DNA from 2 places in the Paenibacillus sp. FW126-R14 genome. Region 1 is predicted to be linked to the other one. Evidence: predicted binding sites of a transcription regulator. Region 1 holds the regulator's gene; the other holds the start of a gene.
What was found. The regulator LexA, encoded in region 1, represses DNA repair genes until DNA is damaged. The targets are predictions, from matches to a motif close to CGAACATATGTTCG.

Region 1 (9,802 bases):
TGCCGGATGGCCGCCCATTCCCTGGGGATCCGCGCGCCATCTTGAAAAATGCTTTGAAACAAGCGGAAGAGATGGGTTATACGGCAATGAACGTAGGTCCTGAGCCGGAGTTTTTCTTGTTCAAAACCGACGAGAAAGGCAATCCGACGACGGAGCTTAACGATCAAGGCGGATATTTTGATTTGGCGCCGATGGATCTTGGCGAAAACTGCCGCCGTGATATCGTGTTGACGCTCGAAGAAATGGGCTTTGAAATCGAAGCTTCCCATCACGAAGTGGCTCCTGGTCAGCATGAGATCGACTTTAAATACGCAGATGCGATTAAAGCGGCTGACCAAATCCAAACGTTCAAGCTCGTTGTCAAAACCGTTGCCAGACAGCATGGTTTGCATGCGTCCTTCATGCCTAAGCCTTTGTTCGGCATGAACGGTTCCGGTATGCACTGTCATCAATCCTTGTTCAAAGGCGATGTCAATGCATTTTATGACGAAAGCGATAAGTTAGGTTTAAGTAATGTTGCCAGACAATATATGGCAGGTGTGCTTCGCCATGCACGTTCTTTTGCGGCGATTACGAACCCTACCGTTAACTCCTATAAACGTCTCGTTCCCGGTTATGAAGCGCCCTGCTATGTGGCATGGTCCGCGAGCAACCGCAGTCCGATGATCCGCATTCCGGCTTCCCGCGGCTTAAGCACGCGTGTAGAAGTGCGCAACCCGGATCCGGCTGCGAATCCGTATTTGGCACTTGCTGTCATGCTTGCTGCCGGGCTGGATGGCATTAAGAACAAAATGCAGCTGCCTCCTCCGACCGATCGCAACATTTATGTGATGACGGACGAGGAAAGAGAAAGCCAAGGCATTCCAAGCTTGCCTCTGAATTTGAAGAACGCATTGGACGAGCTGCTGCGTGATGAAGTAATTTGTGACACACTTGGGGAACACGCATTATCTCACTTCTATGAGCTTAAAGAAATCGAGTGGGATATGTATCGTACACAAGTTCACCAATGGGAAAGAGATCAGTATTTGTCCCTGTATTAATCGATGAAGCCCTCGGCGCTCTAAGCGTTGGGGGTTTTTCTTTTTTGCGTCCTCAGGGAAGATGTTTTGATACGCACTTTCGGAAAACCATAGTTCATGCTTTTTTTGATACATTGATCACAATATTTGTGATAAATTTTAGAAACGGATCTTTCCTAAATATGGTATTATAGGATAGTAATACAGCTTAATGATTCCTTTGTAATCAACATCCTATTACGTAGTTCAAAAAGTTACTGAAGTTGTTTCAAGGTGGGGGGTTCCTGTGAAAAAGTGGTTTTGGGTAATATTATTGATAGTGGTATTAATTGTTGTATATACGATCGTCTTTGGCTTTTCGATTTATATGATTCCATTTATTTTAATATTTGCAGGTTTAGCTTTTTTAAAAATACTTAACTTTATTGAAGGATCTAAACAAAATGATCCAGACGAGTATTATAGGTCGATGGAAAGAATTAATAGAAAAAGGTAATTCAAAAAGATTCGAGATTAGGTTGATATCGGTTATCCCAGACATGAAAACGGTATTCATTGAGGGACGGATACTATGGCTCAATAACACCTTATAATAGGCTGCCGCCAAGCAGCAAAGAAAGTGTGTTCTTGGGTTACGGAGTCGCTTTTTTTGTTATGATTATACATATCCTATTTAAGCGTTTGGGGGCAGTTACCTTGAAAGTACTAGAAACAGAACGGCTGATTCTTCGTCAACAATCCATTGAGGATGCGAGTTTTATCCTTGAACTATTGAACGATCCTTCTTGGATCCAGTACATAGGCGATAGAGGCGTGAGAACCATCGATGACGCGCGGGACTATATTTTAAACGGAGCTCTAAAAATGTATGCCCGTTTGGGCTTCGGGTTTTATTTGACAGAGTTGAAGGATGGAGGCATTCCGATCGGCATCTGTGGATTGGTAAAAAGAGATTTCTTAGAAGATGTAGATGTTGGATTTGCTTTTCTTCCTAAGTTCTGGGGAAAAGGATACGCCTTTGAGGCTGCTTCCGCAGTGATGAGTTATGCGCAATCCGTTTTAGCGTTAAAACGCATTGTGGCTATTACCACTGAAGATAATCATGCTTCGGCCAAACTATTAGAAAAACTAGGGATGCGTTTTGAAAGCATGATCCGATATGAGGGTACAGATGAAGAAGTCCGCTTATTTGCGATTAACGTCTAAAATGGACATTACAGAACAGTGACTTAACCCTTTGGGTTTCACTGAGCGCCCCCATAATTGCACCTAAAATGCCCCAAAATATTTTACATTATAGAAATCAACATGAAATACAAAAATGGGCTAGGCGTTTATTTGCTGGTATTTAGTAGCATATTATTATATTATGGAACTATAGTACTTGAACCCACACAAGTTCACCAATGGGAAAGTGATCAGTATCTCTCCCTGTATTAAGAGAATCTGCAGCGTTTAAACAACTAGATACGAAAGCCCGTCAGTGGCCAGGAGTTGCCTGAACTGATGGGCTTTTTCATGCGAAGGAGAAGACAGCGAATGGACAACTTCATAACGAACTTGGAAAAATATGCTGAATTAGTAGTGAAAATCGGAGTTAATTTGACCAAAGGTCAGGACCTAATGATTGAGTCGCCAATGGAATGTTTGGATTTGACGAGACTCATCGTTAAAAAAGCCTATGAGGCCGGGGCTAACTATGTGCAGGTCAATTGGCAGGATGACGTCATAACGCGCACTCGGTTGGAGTCAGCCCATGACGACGCTCTTGACTATTATCCCGTGTGGTACACCGATATGCTGGAACGTTTTGTTGAGAATGGCGGAGCCTTGTTGAACATTAAAGTTCCTGACCCGGACTTGTATGCCGGAATTGATGCGAGCATCATCTCAAGAGCATCTAAGGCCATGGCGACTGCTCGTTCAAAGTACCAACAATACGTAAGAACAAGCACATTCAGTTGGTGCTTGATTAAAGCGCCGACCGCCGCATGGGCTTCCAAAGTTTATGCGGATCTTCCTGAAGAAGAGCGGGTGGATGCGATGTGGGACGCTATTTTCCGGTTCAATCGCGTGTATGACAATGACCCGGTGAGCGCATGGCGAGCTCATATTGAGCAGTTGAAGCGTATCCGCAAAGTGTTGAACGAGAAACAATATTTCGCTCTTCAATACCGCGCTGCGGGGACCGATTTGCGTGTGGAGCTGCCAGAAGGCCATATTTGGCTCGGCGGAGATAAAGCGAATGCAAGCGGGATTCGATTCGTTGCCAATATGCCGACTGAGGAAGTTTTTACCATGCCGAAACGGACGGGTGTTCACGGAACAGTATCCAGCACGATGCCGCTCAATATCAATGGAGCGTTAGTTGATCGGTTTTCCTTCAGATTCGAGGATGGAAAAGTGGTGGAGTATAAGGCGGAAGTCGGTTATGAACATTTGGCTCGGTTATTGGATATGGACGAAGGTGCTCGTTTCTTGGGTGAAGTTGCGCTTGTTCCATATGATTCGCCGATCTCTAATATGAATCGTATTTTTTATAACACGGGCATCGATGAGAATGCATCCTGTCATTTGGCTTTAGGCAGTTGCTATCCGATTAATATCAAAGATGGGGCCACTATGAACAGCGAAGTGCTGAAAGCGCATGGCGGGAACACGAGTCTGATTCATGTTGATTTCATGATTGGGACTGCCGATCTTGAGATTGACGGCGTTCTGCAAGATGGTTCTACTGAGCCTATTTTCGGTGGAGGCAATTGGGCGTTAGCATTTTAGCTTAAACTTAACTGCTATGTGCTATTTGCTATCAAATAAAGTTTGAAAGCTGTTTTTTAAATCTTCATTGTACAAATAGTAATGACCGCCGCTGCTGTTCGTAGAAAAGCTTAACTTGACCTGTTTGTTTTCGGAAAATGAAACGTTATAGAGAAATCCTACCCGGCCTTCTTGATTCGGATCGGGCACGAAGGTGATATCTCGAACGTTTTGGATCCAAGGCTGAATCTGGTCTCGTTCCGTAAATGTTTTGAGCTCACCGGTGGAGCCGCTGCGGATTTCGATAGTATCCACTTTCGTAAGATCACCGGGATAAAGCTCATACAGTTTCTTGCTCGTTAATGCAGGCGGCTGTTCGTTGGACTTGCATGCGGTTAACAGCACTGAAATAACAAGAAATATGACCAAGTGTAGTTTCAATTGGATAACCTCCGTGTGATGGCTTTTTTTAGATTAACGTATGATGGCTTGCAAATGTTGCTATAACGTACTTATTGAGACAAATTGTTGTTTTGGGAACTACAAGGCTTTATTTGTGCCCGTTTTGCCTGTTTCTCACTATGAGCGGAACTACAGGGGCTTATTTGCCTCCGGGACCTGCATTTCCGCCGACAACAGCAAAATAGAGGTCAGTAGTTCCCTCCCAACAATCAAATCCCTGGTTTTCACCAAAATAGCGGATCACTGTTCTCCCTCCTTAGCACCGCGTACCACTATCTGCCGTTAAAGAAGCCGTCTCCCGAGCACGCACAACTCACTCCGCACAATAGAAGCTAAAAAAGCACCGAAGGACAAAGTCCTTTCGGTGCTTTATGCATACCTGTTACATATCCCGGAACAATCCGATGACACGGCCAAGAATGGTGACGTTTTTCAATAAGAGCGGCTTTAATGCTGAGTTTTCCGGCTGCAGACGAATGTGGTCCTTTTCTTTATAGAAACGTTTGACCGTTGCTTCATCGTCTTCCGTCATCGCGACAACGATGTCTCCGTTGTTCGCAGTTTGCTGCTGCTTGACGATGACATAATCTCCATTATGAATACCGGCTTCGATCATACTGTCGCCCATAACGCTCAGCATAAACACGTTGTTATCTCCTACCATGCTGACCGGAAGAGGGAAGTAGTCTTCAATGTTCTCTGTTGCCGTGATCGGCACCCCAGCGGTTACTTTACCTACGAGCGGAACGCGCGCAACGGAGACAGCGAAATGAGTTTCAGCACCGTCCAAACCTAAAATCTCGATGGCACGAGGCTTTGTAGGATCTCGACGAATTAATCCTTTTTTCTCAAGACGTTCCAAATGCCCGTGAACGGTTGAACTGGAGGCTAGTCCAACGGCCTCGCCGATTTCGCGTACGGAAGGCGGGTAACCCTTATCTTTCACTTCGTTCTTAATGTATTCCAAAATAGCTTGTTGACGCTGCGAAATCTTACTCAATAGTTATCACTCCAATACTGGGAATCATTACCCAAAGTATAACATAGAACCCGAGTTCGTACAAACATAAGTTCGAGATTTGCATTGACTCAAACATATGTTCGTGTTATTCTAAAAACAGAACAAATGTTTGGGGGATGATTACTCATGTACATGGCTTACTCACACACTAACAATTCAAGCACACCTCATAGAACTACGGCCGCATCCAAAGGGATGACATCAAATAAACGATATACGAAAGCTTTCATTCGTTTCCTATTTATAGCCGCAATATTGGGAACGGTGTTCTCATTTGGAGCCATGGTGCAGGCTTATGCGGCTTCATCTTCTCCGACAAACAACAATGCAGCTGCTCCAACGGTTTCTAAGGCCGCCGTTCAAGAACAAGTCGTCATTCAAGCAGGCGATACGCTGTGGGACATTGCAGCAGAGCATAAGAAGGATGGAGACAGCATTCGTTCTTATATGGATAAGGTGAAGAAGAAGAATCATTTGACAACTAGTTCCCTACAAGAAGGACAAGTTCTATTACTCCCATAAACTTCAGCCAACATGACTGAATAACATAGACACAGAGACGAAGAGAGGCTGGGGGAAGATCCTATGTCTCTTTTTGCTGTTTTCTTGACATTCTACTAGAGGGATGGCAAAGTAATACTCATATTGAATTTTTGAACTGGAGGATCATTATGAGTGACAGTATGGAGAAGAACATCGAGCGTATCAACGAGCTTGCTCGCAAAGCGAAAACCGTTGGTTTAACGGATAAGGAAATCGATGAACGCAACGAACTGCGAAAAAAATATATTGAGGCTTTCCGTGGCAATCTTAAAGTTCAACTTGATTCCATCAAGTTTACGGACGAAGAGTAATTGCGATTTCACATAGAGACAACATTCAAAGGGGAAATGAATGATGACGTTGAAGGCTGTACTTTTTGATTTGGACGATACGCTGCTTTGGGATGACCGTAGTGTGCAGGAAGCTTTTGAAGCGACTTGTGCGGAAGCAGCCAAACACGCGGCAGTGAATCCAGAAGAGCTGGAAGCAGCTGTTCGTAAGGAAGCTCGTGCTTTATACGAATCTTATGAAACGTTTGCGTTTACGAAAATGATTGGCATTAACCCGTTTGAAGGACTTTGGGCCAATTTTACGCAAGGTGAAGATGAGAATTTTCGCAAGCTGGAGAAGTTGGCACCTGGCTATCGAACAGAATCGTGGACTCGCGGGCTTCGTTCACTCGGGATCGAAGATCCGGAGCTAGGCTATAAGCTCGGAGAGCTTTTTCCTGCAGAACGCCGCAAGCGTCCTTTCGTGTATGAGGAAACGTTCCGTGTTCTCGATACTTTGAAAGGAAGCTACAAGCTGCTCCTTCTAACGAACGGCTCGCCAGATCTGCAAAAAGAAAAGTTAGCCGGCGTTCCAGCTATCTCTTCCTACTTTGATCATATTGTCATTTCAGGTGAATTTGGCGTAGGCAAGCCGGATGTTTCAATTTTCCATCATGCTTTAGCGCTGTTGGGCATTCAGGCGGAAGAAGGAATCATGATCGGCGATAAATTAACGACGGATATTCTTGGTTCCGGACGTGTAGGCATGCGCAATATTTGGATCAATCATCATGGGCTGCAAAGCGGAGACGAGATTGTCCCAGCCTTCGAAGTATCTCGCTTGCAAGAAATTTTACCGATTATCGCAAATGCTTAATACGGCATAATGAAAAGCCCAACGGCTGACAGGACGATTCGTCCAGCGCTGTTGGGCTTTTGTCTAAAAGGATTGATTAAGCTTTAATGAATGCAGGGTCATCTACGTTATAAGCAACCCATCCATCTTTTTCGATAAAAAGACGAACGGCAACGATTTGGCGATTGTCCATCAATGTAAAGAAGTGGTTCGTGTTCTCAGGAACGGAGATCACATCGCCCGGCTCAAGCTCAACATCGAAATAGCCGATTTCTTCGGATTTAATGATGAAAATGCCTTTACCTGAAACGATGGCACGAATTTCATCTTCAGTGTGCGTATGAACTTGCTCAAACTTCTTGAGCAGCTCTTCGATGTTCGGCGTAGCGTCGGAAAGGGAAATAACATCCCAAATTTCATAACCGCGTCTTGCGGCTAAATCACGGATTTCCGGCTCATAAGTGCTTATGATTTCCGCTTTCTCTTCATCGCTAAGCACGAATTTCTCACGAAGGGCTTCAGGAAGCTTATTGGCATCCCAGTGTTCATAAACGACAGCTTGGCTATCCAAGAAGGCTTTGACTTGTTCTTCGCCTTCGATTCGTTCGTTGGTGTTGCGAATTCTAATTTGCGCCATGGAGCATCCCTCTTTCTAAGTAAATATACTTGTATTATAGTGTAAATCAGGTGAGCTGTCGATGAGGTAACATAAATTTATCCGATAAAACCGATAGGTATTTATTATAATTCATATTCTTTTCATAGAAGCCGTATTCTGTTACACTAAATCTTAACATAATTTGTCGATTTTTTATTTTCTATCGCTTTAGGATAAGTCGAAAGGGAGTCATTTCATGTCCAAACCACCGATTCAAGAGCAGCTAAAGAAAAAAATCATGATTCTCGATGGCGCCATGGGTACGATGATTCAGCAGGAGAACTTAACCGCTGATGATTTCGGAGGCGATGATTTAGACGGCTGTAATGAAATTTTATGCGTAACACGCCCGGATGTGATCCGTAAGATTCATGAAGCTTATTTCGCCGCAGGCGCGGATATGATAGAAACGAATACATTTGGTACAACAAGTGTCGTTCTTGCCGAATACGATTTACAAGATCGTCACCGTGAACTGAATCTTGCAGCAGCCAAGCTGGCTATTGAAGCTGCAAATAAATATTCAACGCCGGAGTGGCCGCGTTATGTCGTAGGTGCGATGGGACCAACGACCAAAACATTGTCAGTAACGGGCGGCGTTACGTTCGATCAGCTGGAAGAGAGCTATTACCAGCAAGCTTTAGCTTTGTGCGAAGCAGGGGTAGATGCCATCCTTTTAGAAACTTCCCAAGATACGTTGAATGTAAAGGCAGGAAGCATCGGTATTCGCAGAGCTTTTGAGACGTTGGGCTTTGAGCTGCCAATTATGATTTCGGGCACGATTGAACCGATGGGAACAACCTTAGCGGGTCAGAATATTGAATCGTTCTATATTTCACTCGAACATCTGAAGCCGATCTCGATGGGATTGAACTGTGCGACAGGTCCGGAATTTATGAGGGATCATATTCGGACGCTATCGGACATTGCGGAAACGGCGATCAGTTGTTATCCGAATGCCGGATTGCCTGACGAGAACGGACATTATCATGAATCGCCGGAATCATTGGCGAAGAAAATGGCCGGATTTGCCGAGCAGGGCTGGCTGAATATTGCCGGTGGCTGCTGTGGAACGACGCCTGATCACATTCGTGCCATGGCCGAGACGCTGAGCCAGTTTAAGCCAAGAACGGAATACGGTACTCATTTACCCGCAGTTTCAGGCATTGAAACGTTATTTATCGAGCCTGAAAACCGGCCGATCATGGTCGGGGAACGTACGAATATTTCGGGTTCGCGTAAATTCAAACGCCTGATTAAAGAGGGCAAATTTGAAGAAGGCTCCGAAATCGCCCGTAATCAAGTGAAGAACGGTGCTCACGTCATCGATATCAATTTGCAGGATACAGACATTGATGAAGCTTATGCAATAGAAGAGTTCATGCAGCAGGTCGTCAAAAAGGTGAAAGTGCCTTTGATGATCGACTCGACCTATGACCACATTATTGAGCTTGGCCTCAAGTATTCGCAAGGCAAAGCCATTATCAACTCCATTAACTTGGAGGATGGCGAGACGAAATTCGCAGGGATTTTGCCGCTCATCCATAGATATGGGGCAGCCGTTGTTTGTATTCTCATTGACGAGCGCGGGCAGGCTGTCTCGCGTGAAGCGAAGATTGAAGTGGCAACGCGCGCGTATGAGCTGCTTACTGAGAAATACGGGATGAATCCTGAGGATATCATTTTTGATCCGAACATGTTCCCTGTAGGTTCAGGCGATCCGCAGTACATCGGTTCCGCCGTGGAAACGATTGAAGGGATTAAATTGATTAAAGAGAAATATCCGAGAGCGAAGACGATTCTTGGCTTAAGCAATATTTCCTTCGGCTTGCCGGATGCCGGCCGCGAAGTGTTGAACTCGGTTTATTTGTACCATTGTACGAAAGCGGGTCTCGATTACGCAATCGTGAATACAGAGAAGCTGGAGCGTTATGCCTCGATTTCGGAGGAAGAGCGTCAACTGGCCGAGGAATTGATCTACAATACGAATGACGAGACGTTAGCAAACTTCGTCGCTCATTTCCGCGAGAAGAAAGTCGAGAAGAAAGAGAAGATTTCGAATCTGTCTCTGGAAGAAAGACTCGGCTCTTATGTGGTTGAAGGGACGAAAGAAGGGCTGATTCCGGATTTGGAAATTGCCTTGCAAACCTATTCGCCGCTTGAAGTCATTAATGGGCCGCTGATGAAGGGGATGGAGGAAGTTGGCCGTCTCTT
Region 2 (9,802 bases), on a different contig from region 1:
TCCGTGCTCTCGGACGGACGGCCTGTTTGGTCGTGCTCAACCCCTGTTACGTGGTGAAGACCATGTTTCACGCCTGGAATTACACGTGGAGACACACCGTTCGCTGTGAACTCATAACGTTTGAACAATTCGTTGGCAGCAAGCTCAGGAGCTTCTGTTACCAAGTTTCCGCGGTCGATCACGATGCGGTTGTAGTCCAGCATTTCAGCGGATTGTTTACCCAAGGAAAGCTGAAGGTCCGTCATCAGAATGACTGGGCATTGGTATTTCTCAGCCAAGTTGAAAGCTTCAATCGTGTCGTAGAAGCACTCTTCAATTGTGCTAGGAGACAATACGATTTTCGGAATTTCACCGTGCGTACCGTATACCATTGCGTTCAAATCGGATTGTTCTTGTTTCGTTGGAAGACCTGTACTTGGACCGCCGCGCTGTGTATCAACGATAACAACCGGTGTTTCTGTCATACCAGCCAAGCCAATAGCTTCCATCATCAAGGAAAGACCAGGACCAGCGGAAGCTGTCAGAGCACGCGCACCAGCGTAGTTAGCGCCAATGGCCATTGTGCAAGCTGCGATCTCATCTTCCGTTTGGATAACGGTACCGCCGAATTTAGGAAGCGCTTTGATCAAATATTCCATTACCTCGGAAGCCGGTGTAATCGGATAGGCAGGCATGAAACGGCAGCCGGCAGCTACAGCTCCAAGAGCGATTGCATCGTTACCGATCATGAACAATTTTTGCTTGCCGTCAGCCGGCTCTAATTGGAAGTCAGCGATAGGGCCGCCTGCCAATTCCAGAACGGATTCAGCACCTTTGCGTACAGCTTCAACGTTTTTCTCAACGACAGCCGCGCCTTTACGTCCGAACTCTTCTTCTACAGCTTTATTAAACACATCAAGCGGCAAACCGAGCAGCGCCCAAGATGCACCAGATGCGGCCATGTTCTTAAATAGGGATGTTCCTAGTTCTTCTGCAATTGCAGTAATCGGAACCGGAAACAGACGTGCTTTAATTCCTTCAGGTAATACCGGGTTAAATTTGGCATCTGCAACGATTACTCCGTTGTCACGAAGCTCGTGAGCATTGAAATCGATACTTTCTTGGTCAAAAGCTACCAGAATGTCCAAATCATCTGAAATTGCGCGAATCGGTTTGGTGCTGATGCGAATCTTGTTATTTGTATGTCCCCCCTTAATCCGTGAAGAGAAATGACGGTACCCATACAAATAGTAACCGAGACGGTTCAATGCAGTAGAGAAGATACGGTCAGTACTTTCGACCCCTTCACCCTGTTGACCTCCGATTTTCCAAGATAACTGACTAATCACCGTACGTCCACTCCTTTTGATTGTAGCTGCTCGAAGACATTAAAAGCTATTTTGTAAGTAAAAAAAGATGATGCAATAAAAAAAATCTTTCACTGTCAACCAAATTCTATGCCTTTACGGAGTAAAATGCAAGGGGTACAAACAAATCTAACAGATAGAGTTTTTAGATCGAACCTATATCAATATTAGATTGATTCGCAATTTTCATTTCGGCAGGTTTGCCAGCATGAAATTACGCCAATTTTCGAACAAAAACGCTTCAACTTGCGCTTCCCTGTAGTTCTTGCAAAGGGCTTCAATTAGGTTTTCGTATTGTCCGGCATGTCTCAGCCCTTTGACCCATTGTTCAATGCCGTCAAAATCAGATCCGAAACCGATATGCCTCTCTCCCCCCAATGAGCAGACGTAATCAATATGTTTGAGCAGGGCCGGGATTGGAACAACCGGATTCACGCTTTCGACAAAGTAAGGAACAAATGTGATGCCCATCAGTCCCTGACATTGAATGATAGCTTTCACTTGATCGTCTGATAAATTTCTTGGATGGGGACATATTTTCTGCGCATTCGAGTGGGAAGCGATAAAAGGTTTCTGATAGATCTCGACCAATTCCCAGAATGCCGCCTGCGATAAGTGCGACACATCTGCTATTATACCCATAGTTTCGAATTCTCTTAACATCAGTTTCCCTTTTCTTGTGAACCCCCCTTTCCTAGGCTCCATAACCCCGTCAGCGGCCCAATTCGCGTAGTTCCAAGTAAGTCCTATACTCCTTACTCCAAGGTGGTATAGGATTCGCAAATGAGTGAGATTGCCTGCTAACGCATCTACACCTTCTAGAGTCAGAATAGCGCCTACTTGCTCTCCCGCTTCCACATCGTGCCAATCTTGCACATTTTGAATGAAACGCATGCCGGGATGGCCAACGATTTTACGGTGAAATAGATCAACCATCTGCAGAATATGCTCGAAAGCAGGCTGCTGGGTCGCATCCGATAAGTAGATGGCAAAACATTGCACCTTAATTCCCGCCTGCCGCAGCCTCGGATAACTGACATCCAAGTCCTGTTCTTCCTTGCCGAAATCTAGTTTAGGGTTCGCATACAGTTTCGTAAGCGCATCGCAGTGACCATCCATGATTTTCATCCCTTTAGCCTCCTCATCTATCGCTAAACAAGACAAAAACCTCTTGCACAGAGGTTTTTGGCAAAGAATAAAAAACCTGTCTACAGGGTAAACAGGCTGCATGCATTATGTATGGTACCGCTGATTACCTCGGCTCTACAATGAGTTTAATGGCCGTCCGATCTTCCCCGTCAATCACGATATCTGTGAAGGCTGGTACACAAATTAAGTCAACTCCGCTGGGCGCCACAAATCCTCTTGCGATCGCTACTGCTTTGATGGCTTGGTTTAGGGCGCCTGCACCGATGGCTTGGAGCTCTGCCGCCCCGCGCTCGCGCAAAACACCTGCCAATGCACCTGCAACGGAGTTTGGGTTGGATTTTGCTGAAACTTTTAATACATCCATGAATAGTACCTCCTCGGGAATGATGGATAGTTCCATTAACCATCATATTCTCGAGGCTGCCTAAACATGACTTGCCGCTAACAATCAAATATTCGCAATTATCTGAATCATAGACTAATCCATGAAAACTTGATCTTCATCGTAGCGAATGAGCTGTATTCCTTTGGACAGACCCGTTTGATCGTCCAATTCAATAACGACCGCATGGAAATGCCATTTCCCTTCATCGGTCACGAAACGAACAGGCAGCTGCGTTTTAAACTTCTGCAGCACGGCATTTCGCTCGACACCCAGGATCCCATCGCGCGGGCCTACCATCCCTACATCCGTTACATAGGCCGTGCCCTGCGGCAATACACGGTTGTCATTGGTTTGCACATGGGTATGCGTGCCGACTACGGCAGACACTTTCCCATCTAAATGCCAACCCATGGCAATTTTCTCGGAAGTCGCTTCCGCATGGAAATCGACAAAAACAAATTTATGTTTCTTTTTATCTCCTTCAAGAATCTCATCCACTTTTCGAAACGGACAATCGATTGGCGGCAAGAATGTGCGTCCTTGCAAGTTAATGATAAGCAGCTCCTGATCCTTGACCTTAATGACCGTATGTCCCCTTCCCGGTGTTCCGGGTGGAAAGTTGGCCGGCCGTACCATTTTCTCGTCCCGGTCAATAAAATCAAAGATTTCTTTCTGATCCCATGTATGATTGCCCATTGTAAGCGCCTGAATGCCCATCTCATAGATTTCTTTCGCGATGGCTGACGTAATCCCTTTGCCGGCAGCCGCGTTCTCCCCGTTGGCAATGAAGACGGCGTGAGGATGCAATTGCTTTAATCGTGGCATGATGCTTTTCAACGCTTTTCGTCCGACAGATCCAACAATATCTCCAATGAATACAATTTTCATAACAAATAGATAGCTCCTTTATAAACATAGATACGGGATGGATAAGCTCCACTGGCACTAGTAACGGTAACGGTAACGGTAACGGTAACGGTAACGGCAATGGCAGCGGCAGCTTCCCTCCTGAAAATAAGGAAAAGTGGCTGTATCAGCCACTTTTCGCATTGGTTACTCTTATTTAGCGTATTCAACTGCTCGTGTTTCACGAATGACCGTAACCTTAATATGTCCTGGATAATCGAGTTCACCCTCGATTTTTTTGGTAATATCGCGGGCCAGACGGAATGCTTCGGTATCATCCACTTTCTCCGGTTGAACCATAACGCGTACTTCACGGCCTGCTTGAATGGCGTATGATTTCTCAACACCTTCAAAAGATTCCGATATTTCTTCGAGCTTTTCCAAACGCTTAATATAGGTTTCGAGCGTTTCCCTGCGTGCTCCAGGTCTAGCCGCGGATAAGGCATCTGCTGCTCCGACTAACATCGCGATAACGGATGTTGCCTCCACATCGCCGTGATGCGAAGCAATACTGTTAATGACGACTGGATGCTCTTTGTATTTCTTACCAATCTCAACACCGATTTCGACATGAGATCCTTCAACCTCGTGGTCAAGCGCCTTACCGATGTCATGAAGCAGCCCGGCACGTTTCGCCAAAGTTACGTCTACCCCGAGCTCCCCGGCCATCAGTCCAGCCAGATAAGCTACCTCCATGGAATGCTTCAACACGTTCTGACCATAACTTGTTCTAAATTTCAGTCGACCTAAAATCTTGATCAAATCAGGATGCAATCCGTGAACGCCCACCTCGAACGTGGCTTGCTCCCCATATTCGCGGATACGCTCGTCCACTTCTTTACGGGATTTCTCAACCATCTCTTCGATGCGAGCAGGATGAATTCTTCCATCAGCAACTAGCTTCTCTAAAGAGGTACGAGCAATTTCACGTCTGATTGGATCAAATCCAGATAAAATAACGGCTTCCGGCGTATCATCAATAATAAGATCAATACCCGTTAATGTTTCCAGTGCACGGATATTGCGTCCCTCACGACCGATGATGCGGCCTTTCATTTCTTCATTTGGCAATGAAACAACAGAAACGGTCGTTTCAGCAACATGATCTGCAGCGCAACGCTGAATGGCAAGCGTGATGATTTCACGTGCTTTCTTATCGCCGTCTTCTTTGGCCTGCGTTTCAATTTCTTTAATAAGCTGTGCGGTTTCGTGACGTACTTCCTGTTCTACATTCGTAAGAATAATGCTCTTCGCTTCTTCCATAGTAAGACCTGAGATACGTTCTAACTCCGAAACCTGGCTTTTATAAAGCTGATCAATTTGATTTTGGGTATCCTCGATCCGCTTCTCTTTGTTGGCAACTTGCTCTTCTTTACGCTCGAGAGATTCTAATTTTTTATCCAGCGATTCCTCTTTTTGCAACAATCGTCTTTCTTGTCGTTGAATTTCATTCCGACGCTCACGAATGTCTTTTTCAGCTTCGGACCTAAGCTTATGCACTTCGTCCTTTGCTTCCAGAACCGTTTCCTTCTTCAGTGCTTCTGCTTCTTTCTTAGCAGCTTCTCTAATCTGCTCAGCGGCTGTTTCAGCACTGGAAATTTTCGCTTCTGCAAGAGATTTACGGATAAAATAACCAATCCCTAAGCATGCAGCTCCAACAATGAGAATGATCGCGATCCAGATGAAAGTCATCATCTTGTTCACCTCCTCGTTGGTTTCTCCAAGGTGTTAGCCTGGGATTCCGTTCGGTTTTTTAATCCGATTTTTAATTGTTTGACTAGTCATACATACCCCTAAGTTAAAAAAGAGTATGGCTTTTAAATGAATGCGCACTGTGCGTTAGAGGCACATTAGTGCTAATAATCCATAATCAACAGTGTAAAAATTGGCGGTTTTTACAGCTGTCCTCTCAAAATCAATGAAATTAGTATGATTTTGAATACATTATGAAAATATACACTGTTATTTTATCTTTTGTCGAAGAAGCTTGTCAAGCGATGTTCCATGAGAACATCATCTTGATCTGCCAAATGTCACCAAAAAGGTTCATGCCATGAATGAATTTCAGCAACTATTTAATGCCATTAATAATCAAAAGTCTCGTCTAAGATCTCGAATTCATCCTCGCTCGGCTCACTGCTTAATTGTCCGAGCACCTTATTTACGATTGCTCCTGTATACCCTCTGCGCATCAGAAACGCGGCTGTTTTTCTTTTCTTATCGAATGTTTCGCCGGAAGTTTGCTTCCATTTCGTTTGGGCAAGCTTCATGGCACCTGCGAACTCATCCTCCGGATTAATGTTTTCCATCGCATGTTTAACAAGCTCTTTATGGATGCCTTTCTGCTGAAGCTCTTGACGCACCAGATTACGACCTTTTTTTTGAGATATGATACGGCTGTCCGTCCACATCTTCGCAAATTCCTCATCATTGAGGTACTTCTGCGAGGCTAATTTCTCTATGACCCACTCGATAACCGGCGGTTCATAGCCTGTTTCTTTGAGCTTGCGTTTCAACTCGCTGGTTGAATGCGGACGTCGGCCGATTACGCGCAAAGCCTTCATATAGGCGTTGTTCCGCTCTTCGTCTTGAATAATGCGTTCTATTTCTTCCTGATTTACGGTTTCCCCTTTGGCTAAACGATGTTTAATTAAAATGTCTTCATGAACGGAAAAAGCGTACTCTTCATTCAAAAATATATTATAGCGGTGCTTGCCCCGCTTCTGTTTCTCCACCATCGTGATTATGGACGTCTGTTGTTCTTCCTGCTCCAACCTCTCAACTCCTTTTAATAAACGAAAGCACCTTAACCCGAGGTTTAAGGTGCTTTCGTGGCATGATCTAGTTGAACTTTAGTCGATAGCCTCTTCTAGTTCTTCATCATCTTCATCGTCAACATTTGGCCCAATTGCGATAATCAAGTTGCTGTTCTCGCGAATTTTTTGCTCAATGGTTTCGGACATTGCTTTGTTCTCTTTCAAAAACTGCTTCGCATTCTCACGACCTTGGCCCAGACGTTCGCCTTCATAGGAATACCAAGCTCCGCTTTTGTTCACGATATCCATCTCTGTCCCGATATCAATGATACTGCCTTCGCGCGAAATTCCTTCACCGTACATAATATCCACTTCCGCTTGTTTGAACGGAGGAGCTACTTTATTCTTAACGACCTTAATTCTCGTGCGGTTACCCACCATGTCATTACCTTGTTTGATTGTTTCTACGCGTCGAACATCCAGTCGAACAGATGAGTAGAATTTCAGCGCACGGCCGCCGGGAGTTGTCTCGGGATTACCGAACATAACGCCAACTTTCTCACGCAATTGGTTAATGAAAATCGCAATAACCTTCGATTTGTTGATCGCTCCGGAAAGCTTACGAAGTGCTTGTGACATAAGACGGGCTTGCAGACCCACATGGGAATCCCCCATCTCGCCCTCAATCTCTGCTTTAGGCACGAGCGCCGCGACGGAGTCGATTACGATAATATCTACAGCACCGCTTCTTACAAGCGCTTCTGCGATCTCTAGCGCTTGCTCGCCCGTATCCGGCTGGGAAAGCAGCAACTCATCTATGTTAATGCCGAGCTTACTTGCATAAGAAGGGTCCAAAGCGTGCTCCGCATCGATAAATGCAGCTTGTCCGCCAACCTTTTGGACTTCAGCGATAGCATGTAAAGCTACTGTTGTTTTACCTGAGGATTCTGGTCCGTATACTTCGATAATTCTTCCGCGTGGGAATCCACCTATGCCAAGTGCAATATCAAGGGCTAGCGCTCCGCTTGAAATTGTTTCAACTTGCATATGAGTTGATTCTCCAAGCTTCATGATGGAGCCTTTTCCGAATTGTTTCTCAATTTGTCGTAATGCATTATCAAGTGCTGCGCGACGATCTGTCAAAACACTCACTTCCTTCTATCATTATAGGTATATGATAACTTGTTTCGAGGTGTTTGCCAAGCATTTTTTCGAACATACATTCGACTTTTTCGCGAACAAACAAAAAACCGTAACAAAGTTATCGCTTTGCTACGGTTCTTCCGTTAACTCCTTTAATTATATGCGAACTCTATATTTCTTTCAACTGTTTCCATAAATGATAGAGCGCGCTCTTCGCCGACCTGTGTTTAATGGACTCCCGGTTTCCGGAAAGCTGCAGAGCAATCACTTCGGTTTGGGCATTCTTCTGAGCAAAACCTATGTAAACCAGACCCACCGGCTTGCCTTCGGAAGTGCCTGGACCGGCTACTCCCGTAACGGAGATGGCAAAGTCGCTTCCGGCCTCCGTCATCAAGTTGTCCGCCAGAATGGCAGCCGTTTCGCGGCTCACAGCTCCTGGAGCCTCTTCGCCTTCCAGCACCTCCATAGGAACGCCTAGCAGCTTATGCTTTAGCGCATTGGAATAGCAAATAATTCCGCCGAGGAAAGAGTTCGAGCTTCCCGGGATCGACGTAATTAAATCGCTAAGCAAGCCCCCTGTGCAGCTTTCAGCAACAGCCAGTGTCAACTTGCGCTCATCAAGCATTTTCAGCACGATCGTTTCAATCGGAACATCTTGGTCCGCATAAATATGCTGGCCTAAGCGGTTTCTAATCTCTTGCTCGGTTGCGAATAATTTGCTCTCGCCTTCTTGGATGGAGTGCGCACGCGTCGTTAAACGAATCGTCACTTCACCTTCTTTGGCATAAGGGGCAATGGTTGGATCGGACTGGGCTTGTATCAAATCAAGCAGTTGATACTCTAAATTGGATTCGCCGATGCCGGCAAATTTGAGCATTTTGGAATATAACGGAACTTCATCTTTCATGACCGTACGCAGCCAAGGAACCGCATGCTTCGTGAACATGGGCTTCATTTCTTTCGGAGGTCCCGGAAGCAGGATGAAATGCGTCCCCTCATAGGTGAGGGCAACGCCAACTGCAAGCCCTGTTTCGTTATGTAACGGATCGCTGCCTTCAAGCATTAGCGCTTGGCGTCTGTTGCTTTCAACCATATGGATTCCGCGTGAATGGAACATTTCTGTAATTGCTTGCATGGATGGCTCATGAATGACCAGCTGACGGCCTGTATGCGCCGCTAGGACATCTTTGGTCAGGTCGTCCTGGGTTGGACCAAGCCCGCCTGTACAAATGACGACATCCGCCCTGGAAGCGGCTAATTTGAAGCTTTCCAACAATCGCTGTTCATTATCGCCGACTACCGTCTGGAAATACATGTCAACGCCGATCGCGGCACATTCCCTGGAAAGGAATTGGGCGTTCGTATTTACAATTTGACCAAGCAAGAGCTCTGTTCCAACAGCAATAATTTCTGCTTTCATCCAAGCTTCCTCCTCTAAATAGAAAAAAACCAATAGGTTGCCCTATTGTGTCTTTTCTGTAAAATCTATGACATGCTTATTTTTAACAAAATACTCGATTCCTGAGTAGACCGTAATAATGGCCGCTGCCCAACTTGCTATGACATCAAAGGGAATGTTCAAAAACGTAAACGGAAAATTATTGATAAGCAGTGCAATGATGGCTGTGATCTGAGCTGCCGTCTTCGCTTTTCCCCATTTGCTAGCCGCCATCACGGTGCCTTCCAGGAGAGCAATTTGGCGAAGACCTGTAACCGCCCATTCTCTGCTGATAATGACAATGACAATCCATGCATCTACTTTACCCATTTCCACTAACGAAACGAGCACAGCCGTAACAAGCAGCTTATCCGCGAGCGGATCAAGCAGCTTGCCCAAATTGGTTACAAGATTGCGTTTTCTGGCAATGTAACCGTCTAAACTATCTGTGCTCGCTGCAATAATGAAAATTAGAGCAGCAATAATTTGATTATACGTTATGCTAAATTCCTCAATCCGTATATGAGGGAATTTGACCTTGATCAACAGAAAAAACATGATGATCGGTACTAGTAAAATCCTCGCAACGGTGATGCGGTTGGCCAGGTTCATGCAATTACCTCCCCGGATAGGTCAAACTCATAGGAGTGGGTAATGCGCACTTTAGCAAGCTCGCCGA

Region 2: a site for LexA is predicted at 7,755-7,768, ahead of recA (recombinase RecA). Genes of this name have one in related genera too.

The regions. Positions count from the first base shown of each region.
Region 1 covers NZ_JBYTBS010000009.1:166,468-176,269, reverse strand. The annotation lists gene glnA (type I glutamate--ammonia ligase) at 1-1,043, shown strand, start outside; gene AC3WRW_RS09315 (hypothetical protein) at 1,309-1,518, shown strand; gene AC3WRW_RS09310 (GNAT family N-acetyltransferase) at 1,719-2,228, shown strand; gene AC3WRW_RS09305 (aminopeptidase) at 2,562-3,800, shown strand; gene AC3WRW_RS09300 (hypothetical protein) at 3,822-4,220, opposite strand; gene lexA (transcriptional repressor LexA) at 4,624-5,241, opposite strand; gene AC3WRW_RS09290 (LysM peptidoglycan-binding domain-containing protein) at 5,458-5,784, shown strand; gene AC3WRW_RS09285 (DUF896 domain-containing protein) at 5,934-6,116, shown strand; gene AC3WRW_RS09280 (HAD family hydrolase) at 6,160-6,951, shown strand; gene AC3WRW_RS09275 (1,2-dihydroxy-3-keto-5-methylthiopentene dioxygenase) at 7,028-7,567, opposite strand; gene metH (methionine synthase) at 7,785-9,802, shown strand, end outside.
Region 2 covers NZ_JBYTBS010000003.1:144,920-154,721, forward strand. The annotation lists gene AC3WRW_RS03140 (2-oxoacid:acceptor oxidoreductase subunit alpha) at 1-1,328, opposite strand, end outside; gene AC3WRW_RS03145 (dipeptidase) at 1,533-2,474, opposite strand; gene AC3WRW_RS03150 (stage V sporulation protein S) at 2,599-2,859, opposite strand; gene AC3WRW_RS03155 (TIGR00282 family metallophosphoesterase) at 2,974-3,768, opposite strand; gene rny (ribonuclease Y) at 3,940-5,481, opposite strand; gene AC3WRW_RS03165 (regulatory protein RecX) at 5,871-6,560, opposite strand; gene recA (recombinase RecA) at 6,639-7,685, opposite strand; gene AC3WRW_RS03175 (competence/damage-inducible protein A) at 7,855-9,105, opposite strand; gene pgsA (CDP-diacylglycerol--glycerol-3-phosphate 3-phosphatidyltransferase) at 9,148-9,735, opposite strand; gene rimO (30S ribosomal protein S12 methylthiotransferase RimO) at 9,732-9,802, opposite strand, start outside.